Regions from separate parts of the Micrococcus porci genome, predicted to be linked through region 2. Evidence: predicted binding sites of a transcription regulator. Region 2 holds the regulator's gene; the other holds the start of a gene.
The links. The regulator HspR, encoded in region 2, represses chaperone genes until heat shock. The targets are predictions, from matches to a motif close to AAGTTGAGTCNNNNNGACTCAACTT.

Region 1 (7,188 bases), 260 kb from region 2:
CGGCCACACACCCGGCGAGCACGAACCAGGTGAGGACCGTGTTGGCCCAGGCCGGCCACGCGCGCACCGGGCGCGGCACCACGAACGCGGCCAGGTAGACGAGGATGAAGACCGCGATGGCCGCCACCCCCAGGATCGCCTCGCCCCGCCCGTCCCCGGGAGTGAACGCCCGGCGGAGGAGCTCGACGAGGACGAAGCCGAAGCTGATGAGCCACACCCCGGCGAACCCCATCGTGGACGGCCACAGGTGCAGCGGCAGGACGGCGGGGTCGTGCTCCGCCGTGCCGACCGTCGGGCGGGCCGGCGCCGGGGGTCCGCCGGCGGGGCTCATGCGCGGGCCGTCCGGGAGCGGGAGGCGAGCAGGCAGACCACCGCGAACACGGCGGTCCAGGCCAGCAGGTTCACGATCGGCAGCCACAGCGGGTCCGCGGCGGCGGGTTCCGTTCCCATCGGCGCCCTCTCTCCCTCCATCTGCGGCCACCGGGCGAGGGCGCCGGCCCCGTACACCGGAGTGAAGCGCCCGATGTCCAGCATGATCCCCGAGAGCGGGACGAAGAGGTTCCCGAGGAAGCCGAACACCACCAGGATGCCCGACGCCGCGGACACGGCGGCCTCCGAACGGAAGAGCAGGGCGGCCGCCAGGCCGAACAGGGCGAACGGCAGCGAGGACACCAGGGCGAGGGCGCCCGTCGTGAGCCAGCGCAGCGGGCCGTCGAGCTCCGCGCCCGTGAGCGCGCCCGCGGCGAGCACGGCGAGCACAGGCAGGGCGGCCATGGCCAGGGCCACGAGGCACTTGCCGGCGAGGTAGGCGCCCGGGGTGAGCGCGGTCAGGGAGAGCTGGCGGCCCCAGCCGGACTGGCGCTCGACGGCGGCCGAGCCGGCGATCGAGGTGGTGGCCATGACCGCCCCGTACACGGCCATGCCGGTCATGGTGTACGCGGACGCGTTCCCGTGGCCGACGGGGAGGTCTCCCCAGTCGGAGAGCGCGCCGAACATGAGGTAGAGCGCCACGGGGAGGACGACGATGAAGAACGAGCCCTCGATCATCCGCACGTTGCGGACAAACTCGCGGCGTGCATAGCCGAACAGGCGGCCGGGGGCGGTGGTGGTCGTGCTCATGCGAGGGACTCCTGCGGCTCGGAGGGTGCCGACTGGCCGGCGTCGGTCAGGGAGAGGAACACGTCGTCGAGGGAGGCGTGGGTGATCGCCAGGTCCTCGACGAGGCGCTCGTTCAGCAGGTGGCGGGCGACGTCGTCGCCGGTGACCCGGCCCCCGGCGGGGACGCGCACGCGCAGGCGGCCGGGGGAGAGGTGCTGTGGTTCGAGCTGGACGGCGTCCCGCGGCAGGCCCAGGGCGGCGGCGAGGCGGGCGGGCGCGTCCGGATCGCCTCCGCCGCCGGCCCAGCGGCCCGTGAGGGTGACGGACCCGCCGGTGGCGAGCTCGGCGGGCGTGCCGTCCGCGTGGATCCGGCCCTCGCGCATCAGGACGATCCGATCCGCGAAGTCCTCGGCCTCGGGGAGGAAGTGGGTGGCGAACACGATGGTGCGGCCCCGGTCCGCCTCGGCGTGCATGGTGTCCCAGAAGTCGTGGCGGGCGCGGACGTCCATGCCCGCGGTGGGCTCGTCCAGGATCAGCAGCTCGGGGTCGGTGAGCAGGGCCAGGGCGAAGCGCAGCCGCTGGCGCTCGCCGCCGGAGCATTTCTTCACTCGGCGGCCGGCCAGCCCGGTGAGGCCGGCGCGCTCGAGGGCGGCGGACACGCCGATGTGGCGGCGGTGGCAGCCGGCCACCATGGCCACGGTCTCGCGGACGCTCAGGTCCTCCAGCAGGCCGCCTGTCTGCAGCACTGCGCCCACCCGGCCCTGGCGGACGGCGGCGACGGGGTCGGAGCCGAGGATGCGGACCGTGCCGTCCGAGGGCGGGCTGAAGCCCAGGGCCATGTCCAGCAGCGTGGTCTTGCCGGCGCCGTTGGGCCCGAGGAGGGCGAGGACTTCGCCGGCGGGGACGGTGAGGTCCACGCCGTCCACGGCCCGGACCGGTCCGAAGCGGCGGGTGAGTCCCCGGGTTGCGAGTGCGGGTGCGTTGCTCATGGCTCCAGCCTCGCCGCGGGGCGCGCCCCGCGGGAGCGGCAGACGTCAGGAATGCGCCATGACGAATGTCATGGGTGGGGCCGAGCCGCAGCGTGCGGGCTGTCCCTCAGAAAGTTGAGCGGAGTTCACGCAGATTTCTGGAATAGGTTCGCTGGGCGTGCTGTTGTGGTGATCAGACGCCGCGGTGTCAGCGGCGCCCACCCGACTCCCGAGGAGAGTGAACCGACATGGCCCGTCCCATCGATCCGTTCCGTGAGATGGAGCGTCCCTTCCGTGAGATGGAGCGCCTGGTGAACGGTCTGACGACCCGCGCGACCGGCACCGCGTCCATGCCCATGAACCTGTACCGCGAGGGCGACGCCTTCGTCGCCGAGGTCGAGCTGCCGGGCGTGGACCCGGCGTCGATCGACGTGGACGTCGAGGAGCGCACCCTGACCATCCGCGCCGAGCGCAAGGAGGCCGCCGCCTCCGAGGGCCGCCAGTGGCTGACCCGGGAGCGCTCGTCCGGCACGTTCGCCCGCCAGCTGACCCTGGGCCAGGGCCTGGCCCTGGACCGCATCGAGGCCGACTACCGCGACGGCGTGCTCGTGCTGAGCATCCCCGTGGCCGAGCAGGCCAAGCCGCGCAAGATCCAGGTGAAGCACTCCGCCGCCGACCAGGTGGAGGGCCAGGAGGTCGCCGGCCAGGAGTCCGTGCAGGACTCCGCCGCGGTCGAGGCCCCGCAGCAGCCCTCGGGCGAGTGACCGCCTGAGCCGCTGATCGGCTGAACCGACGACGCCGGCGCCGCACCTCCGCGTGGGGGTGCGGCGCCGTCGTCGTGTCCGGGCGCCCCGGTAGAGTGGCTCCGTGGCTTTGACTATCGGATTCGTGGGACTGCCCAACGTGGGCAAGTCGACCCTGTTCAACGCGCTGACGCGCCAGACCGTGCTCGCGGCGAACTACCCGTTCGCGACGATCGAGCCGAACGTGGGCGTGGTGAACCTGCCGGACGAGCGGCTGCCCCAGCTGGCCGAGATCTTCGGCTCCGAGCGCATCCTGCCGGCCACGGTGTCCTTCGTGGACATCGCGGGCATCGTGAAGGGCGCCTCCGAGGGGGAGGGCCTGGGCAACCAGTTCCTGGCGAACATCCGCGAGGCCCACGCGATCGCCCAGGTGGTGCGCGCGTTCGACGACGGCGACGTCGTCCACGTGGACGGCAAGGTGGACCCGGCCTCGGACATGGAGACCATCAACACCGAGCTGATCATCGCCGACATGCAGACCGTGGAGAAGGCGATCCCGCGCGTCGAGAAGGAGGTCAAGGGCAAGAAGAAGGAGCCCGCCGACCTCGAGGCGCTCAAGGCCGCGCTCGCGGTGCTGGAGCGGGGCGAGACGATCTTCGCGGCGAAGGACAAGGACAAGCTGGACATGGACCGGCTGCGCGAGCTGAGCCTGCTCACCGCCAAGCCGTTCATCTACGTGTTCAACTCGGACGAGGGTGTGCTGGGGGACGAGGCCAAGCAGCAGGAGCTGCGTGATCTGGTGGCCCCCGCCGACGCTGTGTTCCTGGACGCCAAGCTCGAGTCCGACCTCGTGGAGCTCTCTGAGGAGGAGGCCGCCGAGATGTTGGAGATGGCCGGGCAGGACGAGTCCGGGCTGGACCAGCTGGCCCGCGTGGGCTTCTCCACCCTCGGCCTGCAGACGTACCTGACGGCCGGGCCGAAGGAGACGCGTGCCTGGACCATCCCGGTCGGCGCGACGGCGCCCGAGGCCGCGGGCGTGATCCACACCGACTTCCAGCGCGGGTTCATCAAGGCAGAGATCGTGAGTTTCGATGACCTGATCGCTGCCGGCTCGATGAACGATGCCAAGGCCGCCGGCAAGGTGCGCATGGAGGGCAAGGACTACGTGATGAAGGACGGCGACGTGGTGGAGTTCCGGTTCAACGTGTGATGTTACAAGCTATCTTTGAGCCACTGTACATCTAGTTAAAAAGAATCGACGTCTTGTGACTGAATCCTCACTTCAAAATCAGGTCAATCGATGGCGGATGCAAGCGTCCTCTATTGGCGATCTCAAGTGCGGCAAAGAGCAACTCTTCCCGAGAACCGTGGAACTGGTGGCTCTGCTTGATGCCGAGGCTCCGGTATCGCAAGACAGCGCTCCCTCATTGCAAGAAGATACAGCAGGACGCACGTGGCGTGAGTACTTGTCGGGACTTCGGTCCATGGGATTCGTCAGCATCCAGGACGGGCTGATTTCGCTTTCGCCGGCTGGACAAAAGTTTTCAAGGGACCCGTCTCGAGACCGGCTCGCAGATCAATTTGCTAATAGAATTAGACTGTTCGCAGAAGCCCTGGCGGTCCTCTCTGAAGGCCCCAAGACTATCAATGAGATTAACGAGCATCTTGTCCAGTCCTATAGCCTCAGTACGTGGAAAACCGTAGCGAATACACGTACGCGTATGACCTGGCTCGAAGTCCTTGGATATGTTGAATGGCTCAGCGGAAATAAGTTGCAAGTGACCGGAGAAGGCATTGATGCACTCGCCCGCTGGGAGCTGGTCACCCCCGAGGCAATCCAGTTGCGCGAGGAAGAACCCGCCGTGGCAAACATTCCTCCCGCGCCCGCGTCGATCGAGGCTTTACTGGATAAACTCACTCGAGATCCGCGGGCCCATGAATCGCGAAACACATACAACATTTGGGTTCCGAGCCCGGCGTCTAGCCCGAATAAGATTGCGAACATGCGTATATGTATCGAGGCTACGGCTGAGCCGATAGAGAAAGAGGATCTTCTCTCATTTATCGCTGATACCTTCGGGCTGAAACGAAGCAGTGTCGAGTCAATGATGCCTTTCATGCGCGCCGCTGGTCTTATCCAGGAAATTCGTCGTGGTGTGTACTCGGCGACACCTGCCGCCCGTGCCTGGCTGGAGACGGGTTCTGATTTGGACTATGTCCGGATCATTCACGCGCACATGAGGTATGTCGGCGAGATTTTAAGGGTGGCAGCCCCTGAAGCTCTGCGATCAGAAGTATATGCCCAGGGGTCCCAGTACGGCATGAACCGAGACAAGGTTCGATGGATCCTCAATTTCCTGGTTGAGGCTGGCCTGATTGTCGACATTAGCTGGTCGACCATTGCATCAACGGCCCTCGGCAAGGCCTTCGCAGCTTCTCTTCCCCTTGCTCCCCCGAACGCCGATGAACCGCTCAATCCGGCAAGTCAGTCATCCTTCGCTGGGCTTGAAGACGATTCTGCGGAAGGAATCACGGATAGTAATTCTGAATCTCTTTTGATCGCACAGCACTTGCGTCGATATGCGGTCGATCCGTTTGCGGAGGGTGTCGCCTCTGGGGCGGCATTTGAAAATGCAATTGAGGCTGCGTTCGGGGCTCTGGGATTTCGTTCGCAGAGGATAAGTGGTTCTGGTGACACTGACGTACTGGTTCAGTGGTATGACGAAGATGGTCAGCTATGTACGGCTATAATCGATGCAAAATCCAGTGCAAGTGGGTCCATTTCTCACACCAATGTGAGTGATGTGGCCATCGCGTCTCATAAGGAGAAGCACTCGGCAGACCGCGTTGCCATTGTTGCCCCGGGGTTTTCGGGGGAAACCATTCGTGCCACTGGTGCCAAGAGGGGCTGGGCACTTCTTACGGCAGATGACCTGGCTGGCGTTCTAGAAACCGCCGTGGATTTAGGCCTGACGCCCGTCGAGACCTCGATAATGTTTGACTCTAGTGACGGGTTCTCTCGGCTGACTGAATTGATTGACGGTCGGAAAAGGCAGTTGGATTTGATTTCCCTCGTTGTCGCTCGATTGTGGAGCGAAAGTGAGAATGATGAGCCTTTTTCCCCGCGAGATATATCTCTTGTGGAGCGCAAGTCGGATCTTGAGCCGACCGTGGACGAACTAGTAGGTGTGGTCTCCAGGCTGAATGCACTCGACTCTCGAGTGCTGCGTACCGTCGAGGCTTCTTCCGATCCAAAACACGAGACGTATCGCGTAGGGGATGTCCAGGCCGTCGCGCGTCAGTTGAGGGCCATTGCTCGCGCCCTCGAATTTGGTCTCGACCCTAAGCGCCAATAGTATCGCGTGTTTCTCGCTGGTGCCGGAGATGCTGTTCCTGATTGGAGCGAATCTCGCGGTTCCTGATCGAATCCGGCCTTTTGGGTGCCATTATTCCTGTCTGCAATTTTAAGGCGTTGTTCGTTGGTACCTGTCTAGTTTGTGCATGCACTCTCCCGCGCGAAGGCAGAGACGTTTTTAAGGCCGCCATTCTTATCGCTTCCGACTTGGTGCCGGGCGCGGCCTGCGCAAGCTCTTCAAGTCGCTGGACCTGACGGTCGCGCCGGGGGCGTCGTCCGCGGGGTGGGGCCAACGGCGCGGGCAAGTCCACGCTGCTGCGCATCCTCGGCGGGGACCTCGCCCCGCAGTCCGGCACCGTGTCCCTCGCCCCGGCGGACGCCTTCATCGGCTGGCTGCCGCAGGAGCACGAGCGCGTGCCGGGGGAGACGGTGGCCGGGTACATCGCCCGCTTTACCGGCCGTCTAAAGGCTGAACTAGTGAAGAACATATGAAACGCCGCAAGGGAGTCGGCTCGGCTTGAGCCACGTGATTGGCGTCGGACGCGGTGATGGTCGATCTTCCCCACCCCTCGCCCTTATGGCCTCTCCACCTCAGAACAACGCCCAAGGCACGGCCGACGCCCGGCTGCTTGGAGCGGGAAACCATCCGTTGTCGAGCAACCGAGCGCAGTGTTCCGTGGGGGCGTCGATCCCGTCGCTACGGAGCTGCTCCGCTAGCCCCGCCCCAGCTCGCCCTCGTGTCCCTTACGAACGCGCCCCGCGCCGTCGCGTTCGTTGTTGACGATCACGTCGAACACTGCCATGCGGCGCAGCCCCGCCGAGTCCTCGTGGGCCAGGACCAGCCGATTCCCGCCCTCGTCCTCACCCTCTTCACCGTGTGAGCCCGGCGGGGGAGCAGGCCATCACCAGCCGCCCGATGTCGCGGGCGGTCGCGGTCAGGTCCTCTGCTGTACGACGGATCGCTGTTGCCAGGTCCTGGGGGCCGCGGCCAATGGGCACGATCGCGGTGATGCCCTCGTCGTAG
Region 2 (7,188 bases):
GCGCGTGCGCCGGGAGGGCCGCGAGCTGGAGGTCGGCGCGCAGCCCCTCCCCGCCGGGTTCGACCCGGCCCGTCCCGCGTCGGAGCTGCCCGAGCGCGCCGGCCTCGGCGAGGCCGTGGAGGCGTCCCTGGCGGAGGACCCCGTCGACCACGACGGCGGCTGGGCACCCCGATTCGAGGGCCGTCCCCTCACGCAGTTCGAGGGCAAGGCCCTGCGCGCCGGCCGCCTGGTCTTCGACCTGGCCTACGCCCGACGCTGACCCGATCGCGGCCCGCCGCCGGCGACCGGCAGGCCTGCCGTGACCCGGGCCAGGGCCGCGAGCGTCACGGAGCCGGGGTCTCGGTAGCCGCGGGGGGCGCCGTCGTCGCCGTCCTCCGGACGCCAGCGGGCCGTGTTGTGCCCGCGCACCCCGGCCAGTCCGGCGGCGGGGTCCGCGGCCACCGGCAGCGCCACCGCCTCCGGCCAGGGCGCACGGCCCGCCAGGGTCCGCCCGAGCCACGCGAGCCGGTCCCCGGGCGCCCGGGCCTCGAACACGCGCCCCGCGGCGAGGCCGAGGGCCTCGAGCCGACCGGCCAGGCGGCGGGGCAGGCCCAGCGCCCCGCTGAGTGCGAGGGCGTCGACGGTCAGCGGGGGGTCCCCCGCGGCGAGTCCCTCGAGGGCGTGGGTCGCGACGAGCGTGCCGTAGGAGTGCGCCTCGATCGCCGTGTGCACGGCCGTCCCGGCCCCGTGCGACGGCCCGGGGCGCGTCTCGCGCACGGCCTCGGCCAGGCGGGCTCCGCCGCGGCGGGCCAGGCCGTCGTCGAGGGTGCGCCACCACGGCGGGGCCGGGTAGCCGAGCCAGGCGACCACGCACGGGCGCGGGGCGCCGGCCGCGCGCTGGGCCAGGAGCAGCTGCCCGGCCTCGCGGGCGCTGCCCCACGCGGCTGTGGAGGCGGCGATCCCCATGCCGGAGACCTGCCAGGTCAGGTGGGTCGGCCGCTCGAGCTCGCCCACGGCGACGGCCGCGACCGGGCCGTCGGGGGCGTCGAGGTCCCAGTCGACGAGGACCCGCTCCGGGATCGCAGCGTCCATCGAGTCCCGCCGCAGGGCGTGCTCAGCCCCGTCGAGGGCGGCGAGCTGTCGGGCGGAGAGCCGCCCGTCCCGGGCGCGCGCGCGGTCGGCGTCGAGCCGGGCGGCCGCCGCGCGCGCCTGCTCCGGCAGGTCCACGCTCAGTCCCGCGGCGCGGGCAGGCGGGTGAGGCCGCGGGGGGCGGCGGCCCGGCCGGCGGGCAGCGCGCGCAGGAGGCCGCCGCGTGCCGCGGATCGGGTCGCGCCCTCGCCGGGTCGGCGCTGCCCCTGCACGGCCTCCGCCGCACGGTGGGCGGCGGGGGCGGCGTACCGGGCGGAGACGTCCCCGGCCAGGCCCACGGAGAACACGCGGGCGAGCGCGGAGGCGCTGTGCAGGCGGTCGACCTGGGACGCCAGCTCCACCACGGTGTCCTGCAGCCGCTCCACCTCGCGCTGCAGGTCGAGGATCCTGCGGATCCCCTCGAGGGACACGCCTTCGCGGGAGAGCCGCTGGACGGCGCGCAGGTGCTCGACGTCGGCCGCGGAGTAGCGGCGATGACGCCCGCCCTGGCGCTGGGGCACCACCAGGCCCAGCCGGTCGTACTGGCGCAGGGTCTGCGGGTGCATCCCCGCCATCTCGGCCGCGACGGAGATCACGAACACCGGGTCGTGGCGCCCCGGGCGGCCGGCGGTCCCGCGCAGGCGCCCGGCTCCGGTCGGATGCTCGCCGGCGACGCCGCTCACCACTGCGCCTTCCCGGCCAGGCCCTCCCGGACGTCGTCGCCCGCGGTGGCCGCCGCGTAGGCCTCCACGGCGCCGCGCGCCTCGGCGGAGAGTTCGGCGGGCACGGCCACCTGCAGCTCCACCAGCAGGTCGCCGGTGTGCTTGGCGCCGGCCACGCCGCGCCCCTTGAGGCGCAGCACCCGGCCGGACTGGGATCCGGCCGGGACCTTGACCTTGACGGGCCGGTCCAGCGTGGGCACCTCGACGGTGGCGCCCAGGGCCGCCTCCGCGAAGGTCACGGGCACGGTGATGCGCAGGTCGTCGCCGTCGCGCTGGAAGAACGGGTGCTCTCGGACCTGGACGGTGACGATCAGGTCGCCGCGCCCGGCCGTGCCCGGAGAGCCCTTGCCGCGGGCGCGCACCTTCTGCCCGTCCTTGACGCCCTTGGGGATGCGCACGTCCACGGTCTCCCCGTCCGCCGCGCGCAGGGACACCGTGGTGCCCTCCACCGCACCGCGGAAGGAGATCGTGGTGGTGGCGGTGCGGTCGGCGCCCTTCGTGGGCGCGGGCTGGCCGAAGCCGCCCCCGCCGAAGCCCTGGCCCCCGCCGAAGCCGCCCGCGCCGCCGCCGGTGAAGGCGCCGAGGAGGTCGGACAGGTCGGGGCCGCCCTGGGCGCCCCCGGTGCGGAAGGTGCGCGAACCGCCGCCCCCGCCGAACATGCCGCCGAAGACGTCCTCGAAGCCGCCGGCCCCCGCACCGCCTCCCGCCCCGCCGAAGCCGCCCGGGGCCCCGAACCGGGCCCCGCCGCCCATGGAGCGGATCGCGTCGTACTCCTGGCGGTCCTTCGGGTCGCTCAGGACGTCGTACGCCTCCGAGATCTCCTTGAACCTCTGCTCCGCCGCCGCATCCCCGGGGTTCTGGTCCGGGTGGTGCTTGCGCGCGAGCGTGCGGTACGCCTTCTTGATGTCGGACTCGGAGGCGTCCTTCGACACCCCCAGGACCTGATAGAAGTCCTTCTCGAGCCAATCCTGCGAGGCCATGGTGCCTCCTCTCCGTTCGTGTCTGCTGTCGTCGTGCGTGGCGGTCCGGGCCCGGGGCGCCGCGTCGTGCGGCGCCCCGGGATCCGCCCGTCCTGGCCGGTCAGTCCTGGCCGGCGGAGACCATCACCTGGGCGGCGCGCAGCACGCGGCCGTCCCGGGCGTAGCCGTTGCGGAAGACCTGCACCACGTGGTCCGCGGGGACCTCGGCGTGGGGCTGGCGCATGACGGCCTCGTGGCGGACTGGGTCGAACTCGACGCCGGCCAGCGCCTCCTGGTCCTCGCGCTCCAGTCCGAGGCCCTCGAGCGCGGTCATGAGCTTCGCGGCGATGGCCGCGAACGGGCCGTCCTCGAGGTCGCCGGCCGCGCGGGCGGCGTCGAGGTCGTCGAGCACCGGCAGGAGCGCGGTGACGGCCTTGAGCACGCCCTGCTCCTTGGCGACGTCGCGATCGCGGTCCACGCGCCGCTTGTAGTTCACGTACTCGGCCTGCAGGCGGCGCAGGTCCTCGAGCAGCTCGGCCTCGCGGTCGGAGCCGGCGGCCGGGAGGGCCTCCGCCTCGGCGGCCGCGCCGGCCTCGTCGAGGATCTGCTCGGCCTGGGACAGGGCGTCGCCGGAGTCCTGGGGCGCCTGACCCTGCTCCTGCGCGGGCACGGTGTCCTCGCCGGCGCCCGGGGTGCGGGCCTGGCCGGTCTCCGGGTCGATGCGCCGGCGGTCGCGGATGACCGGCTCCTCCGGGCTGGGGGTCTCGTTCTGGTTCTCGCTCATGCTGGGGTCCTTTCGTCACGGGCCGCGGCGGGCGCGGCGTGGGAGGTGCGGGAGAGGACGGCGGGCCGGCCACGCGGGTGGTGCCCTCGTGGCCGGCCCGCCGGTGCCGCCGGGGCCCGGTCAGCGCCGGACCCGATCGGACGGGTCAGTTCTTCTTCTCGTCCTCGTCCTCGACGACCTCGGCGTCGACGATGTCCTCGTCGGCCTGCGCGGAGCCGGACTCGGCGTCGGGCTGGGCGCCCTCGGCCGACTGCTGGGCGTACAGCGCCTCGCCGATCTTGACCTGGGAGGCCTGGAGCTTCTCGAACGCGGCCTTGACCTCGTCGTCGTTGTCCTGCTTCTCCAGGGCGGCCTTCAGGGCGTCGACGTCGGCCTGGACCTCGGTCGTGACGTCCTCGGGCAGCTTGTCCGCGTTGTCGGCGAGCAGCTTGTCCACGGAGTACGCGGACTGCTCGGCCTGGTTGCGGCGCTCGGCGGCCTCGCGGCGGGCCTTGTCCTCCTCGGCGTGGGACTCGGCGTCCTTCACCATGCGGTCGATGTCCTCCTTGGACAGCGAGGAGCCGCCCGTGATGGTCATCGACTGCTCGGTGCCGGTGCCCTTGTCCTTCGCGGAGACGTGCACGATGCCGTTCGCGTCGATGTCGAAGGTGACCTCGATCTGCGGCATGCCGCGCGGGGCGGGGGCGATGCCGGTCAGCTCGAAGGTGCCCAGGGCCTTGTTGTCCCGGGTGAACTCGCGCTCGCCCTGGAACACCTGGATGGACACGGAGGGCTGGTTGTCCTCGGCCGTGGTGAAGGTCTCGGAGCGCTTGGTCGGAATGGCGGTGTTGCGCTCGATGAGCTTGGCCATCACGCCGCCCTTGGTCTCGATGCCCAGCGAGAGCGGGGTCACGTCGATCAGGAGCACGTCCTTGCGCTCGCCGGCCAGCACGCCGGCCTGGACGGAGGCGCCGATGGCGACGACCTCGTCCGGGTTCACGCCCTTGTTCGGCTCCTTGCCGCCGGTGAGCTCCTTGACGAGCTCGGACACGGCGGGCATGCGGGTGGAGCCGCCCACGAGCACCACGTGGTCGATGTCGGAGACCTTGACGCCGGCCTCCTTGATCACGTCGTTGAAGGGCTTGCGGGTGCGCTCCAGCAGGTCCTTGGTGAGGTCCTGGAACTTGGCGCGGGAGAGGTGCTCGTCCAGGTGCACCGGGCCCTCCGGGGTGACGGAGAGGTACTGCAGCGAGATGTTGGTGGAGGTGGCGGAGGAGAGCTCCTTCTTGGCCTGCTCCGCGGCCTCCTTCAGGCGCTGCAGGGCGATCTTGTCGTTGGACAGGTCGGCGCCCTTGGACTTGGCCTGCTGCAGCAGCCAGTCGACGATCCGCTGGTCCCAGTCGTCGCCGCCGAGGCGGTTGTCGCCCGAGGTGGCGCGCACCTGGATGGTGGCGAAGTCGTCCTCGTCCTTGGCGACCTCGAGGAGGGACACGTCGAAGGTGCCGCCGCCCAGGTCGAAGACCAGGATCAGCTCGTCCTCCTTGCCCTTCTCCAGGCCGTAGGCCAGGGCCGCGGCGGTGGGCTCGTTGATGATGCGCTTGACGTTCAGGCCCGCGATCTCGCCGGCCTCCTTGGTGGCCTGGCGCTCGGCGTCGTTGAAGTAGGCCGGCACGGTGATCACGGCGTCGGTGACCTTCTCGCCGAGGTACTCCTCGGCGTCGTGCTTCAGCTTCATCAGGGTGCGCGCGGAGATCTCCTGCGGGGTGTACTTCTTGCCGTCCACCTCGGTGGTCCAGTCCGTGCCCATGTGGCGCTTGACGGACGCGTAGGTGCGGTCCGGGTTGTTCACGGCCTGGCGCTTGGCGACCTCGCCCACCAGGACCTCGCCGCCCTTGGAGAAGGCGACGACGGACGGGGTGGTGCGGGCGCCCTCCGCGTTGGCGATGACGACCGGGTCGCCGCCCTCGAGGACTGCGACGACGGAGTTGGTGGTGCCGAGGTCGATGCCGACTGCACGAGACATGGTGTGTCCTTTCCTATCTGACGGTGAGAACCTGGCCCGCGCCGCCGGCCGGGACGCATCCCGACGGGCCCGCTTGAGCCTTCGCGACTCAGGTTGCCACCGCCCCTTCGGCGGTGTCAATGAACCTGAGTCGATCCCACTCATGTTCGCTGTGTCCGGGTCAACGCGCGGTGATCCGATTCCATTCCCGGCCCGTCGGGTCGACGCCGGACCCTTCCGACGCACCGCCCGCGGCGGTGGACTCGCGGGCACGCGCCTCCACCGACCCCGGGCTGTCCGTCGAGGACGGGCACCACGTCGCCGAGGTCCTGCCGGTCCGCCTGCACGCCCTCAACGACCTGCAGCTGACCCTGAAGCACGCCCACTGGAACGTGGTGGGCCCCGGCGTCATCGGCGTCCACGAGATGCCCGGCCCGCAGATCGAGAAGGTCCGCGCGATGGTCGACGCGATCGCCGAGCTCGAGCTGTTCCCGCGGTCCATGCGCTCCTTCCCCGCCACCGACGACGGCGAGCTGAGCCACGCCGACGCGCTGCGCGAAGCCGAGGCCGCCAAGCAGAAGTGACCTGCCGTCGGTCCGCGTGACCGGATGCGGACGAGGGCCCCGCCGGGCGGATCCGGCGGAGCCCTTCGCCTGCCCGGGCGGGCGGGAGGTCCTCGGGACGGACGGCCGCCCGGTCGGCGACGTAGGATCGGGCGCCGTGAACGCCTCCACCGAGCCCGGCACGGCGCGCCCCGGAGGGCCCGTGAGCGCGCCCCGTCCCGCGCTGATCGGCCTGGACGGCCGCTCCGGGGCCGGAAAGACCACGCTGGCCGCGGCCCTGGCGGCACGCCTGGCCCCGCACGCCCGCGTGGACGTCCTGCACATCGAGGAGATGTACCCGGGGTGGGACGGCCTCGCCGCCGCCACGGCCGACGACGGCCCCTACGTCCGCGCGGTCGCCGCCCTCGCCGCGGGACGACCCGCCGGCTGGCGCGCCTGGGACTGGCACGCCGGCGCCCCCGGGGAGGCGCGCGCCCTGGACCCCGACGCGCTGGACGTCGTCGTCTGCGAGGGCGTCGGAGCCCTCTGCCCCGGCGCCCGCCCGCTGCTGGACCTCGCCGTGTGGGTCGACGCGCCCGAGGACGTCCGGCGCACCGCCGCGCTGGCCCGGGACGGAGACGCCTACGCGCCCCACTGGGAGCGCTGGGCACGGCAGGAGGAGGCCTACCTCGCGGCCGCGGACCCGGCGGGCGCCGCCGACCTGCGCCTGTCCACCTGAGTCGACCCTGGCGTCGCGGACCGGGGGGAGAGAGACGCCCGACGCCCCGCCGAGCCGAGGGCTCGACGGGGCGCCGTGGGCGCCACCGGTCAGCGGAAGTTGACGGTGTGACGGTTCACGGCCGAGCGCAGCAGCGCCAGGTTCGTGGCGGAGCGGTCCGCGGCGACGTACAGGAAGGTGCGCTCGTCGAGCATCTTGATCAGGTGCAGCTGGTCGCCCAGGGTCAGCAGCATGTCCTCCAGGGTGGTGCGGATGTTGAGCACCTGGATGGTCTTGAGCTTGGACTTGACCATCTCGGAGTTGTAGGCGGAGGCGACCTCGAGGTCGAAGTCGGCGCGCGTGGAGCGCGAGGCC

Region 1: the regulator HspR is predicted to act here: its motif matches at 2,199-2,223, upstream of KW076_RS05920 (Hsp20/alpha crystallin family protein).

What each region holds. Positions count from the first base shown of each region.
Region 1 is NZ_CP083691.1:1,221,764-1,228,951, forward strand. It holds gene KW076_RS05905 (sensor histidine kinase) at 1-331, opposite strand, end outside; gene KW076_RS05910 (ABC transporter permease) at 328-1,119, opposite strand; gene KW076_RS05915 (ABC transporter ATP-binding protein) at 1,116-2,087, opposite strand; gene KW076_RS05920 (Hsp20/alpha crystallin family protein) at 2,315-2,830, shown strand; gene ychF (redox-regulated ATPase YchF) at 2,934-4,019, shown strand; gene KW076_RS05930 (restriction endonuclease) at 4,294-6,165, shown strand; partial or broken gene KW076_RS05935 (ATP-binding cassette domain-containing protein) at 6,389-6,635, shown strand; gene KW076_RS05940 (glycerate kinase family protein) at 7,035-7,188, opposite strand, start outside.
Region 2 is NZ_CP083691.1:964,455-971,642, reverse strand. It holds gene trmB (tRNA (guanosine(46)-N7)-methyltransferase TrmB) at 1-259, shown strand, start outside; gene KW076_RS04660 (alpha/beta hydrolase) at 244-1,206, opposite strand; gene KW076_RS04655 (heat shock protein transcriptional repressor HspR) at 1,209-1,682, opposite strand; gene KW076_RS04650 (DnaJ C-terminal domain-containing protein) at 1,787-2,809, opposite strand; gene KW076_RS04645 (nucleotide exchange factor GrpE) at 2,910-3,572, opposite strand; gene dnaK (molecular chaperone DnaK) at 3,718-5,574, opposite strand; partial or broken gene KW076_RS04635 (DNA starvation/stationary phase protection protein) at 5,811-6,032, shown strand; gene KW076_RS04630 (nucleoside/nucleotide kinase family protein) at 6,274-6,834, shown strand; gene KW076_RS04625 (roadblock/LC7 domain-containing protein) at 6,924-7,188, opposite strand, start outside.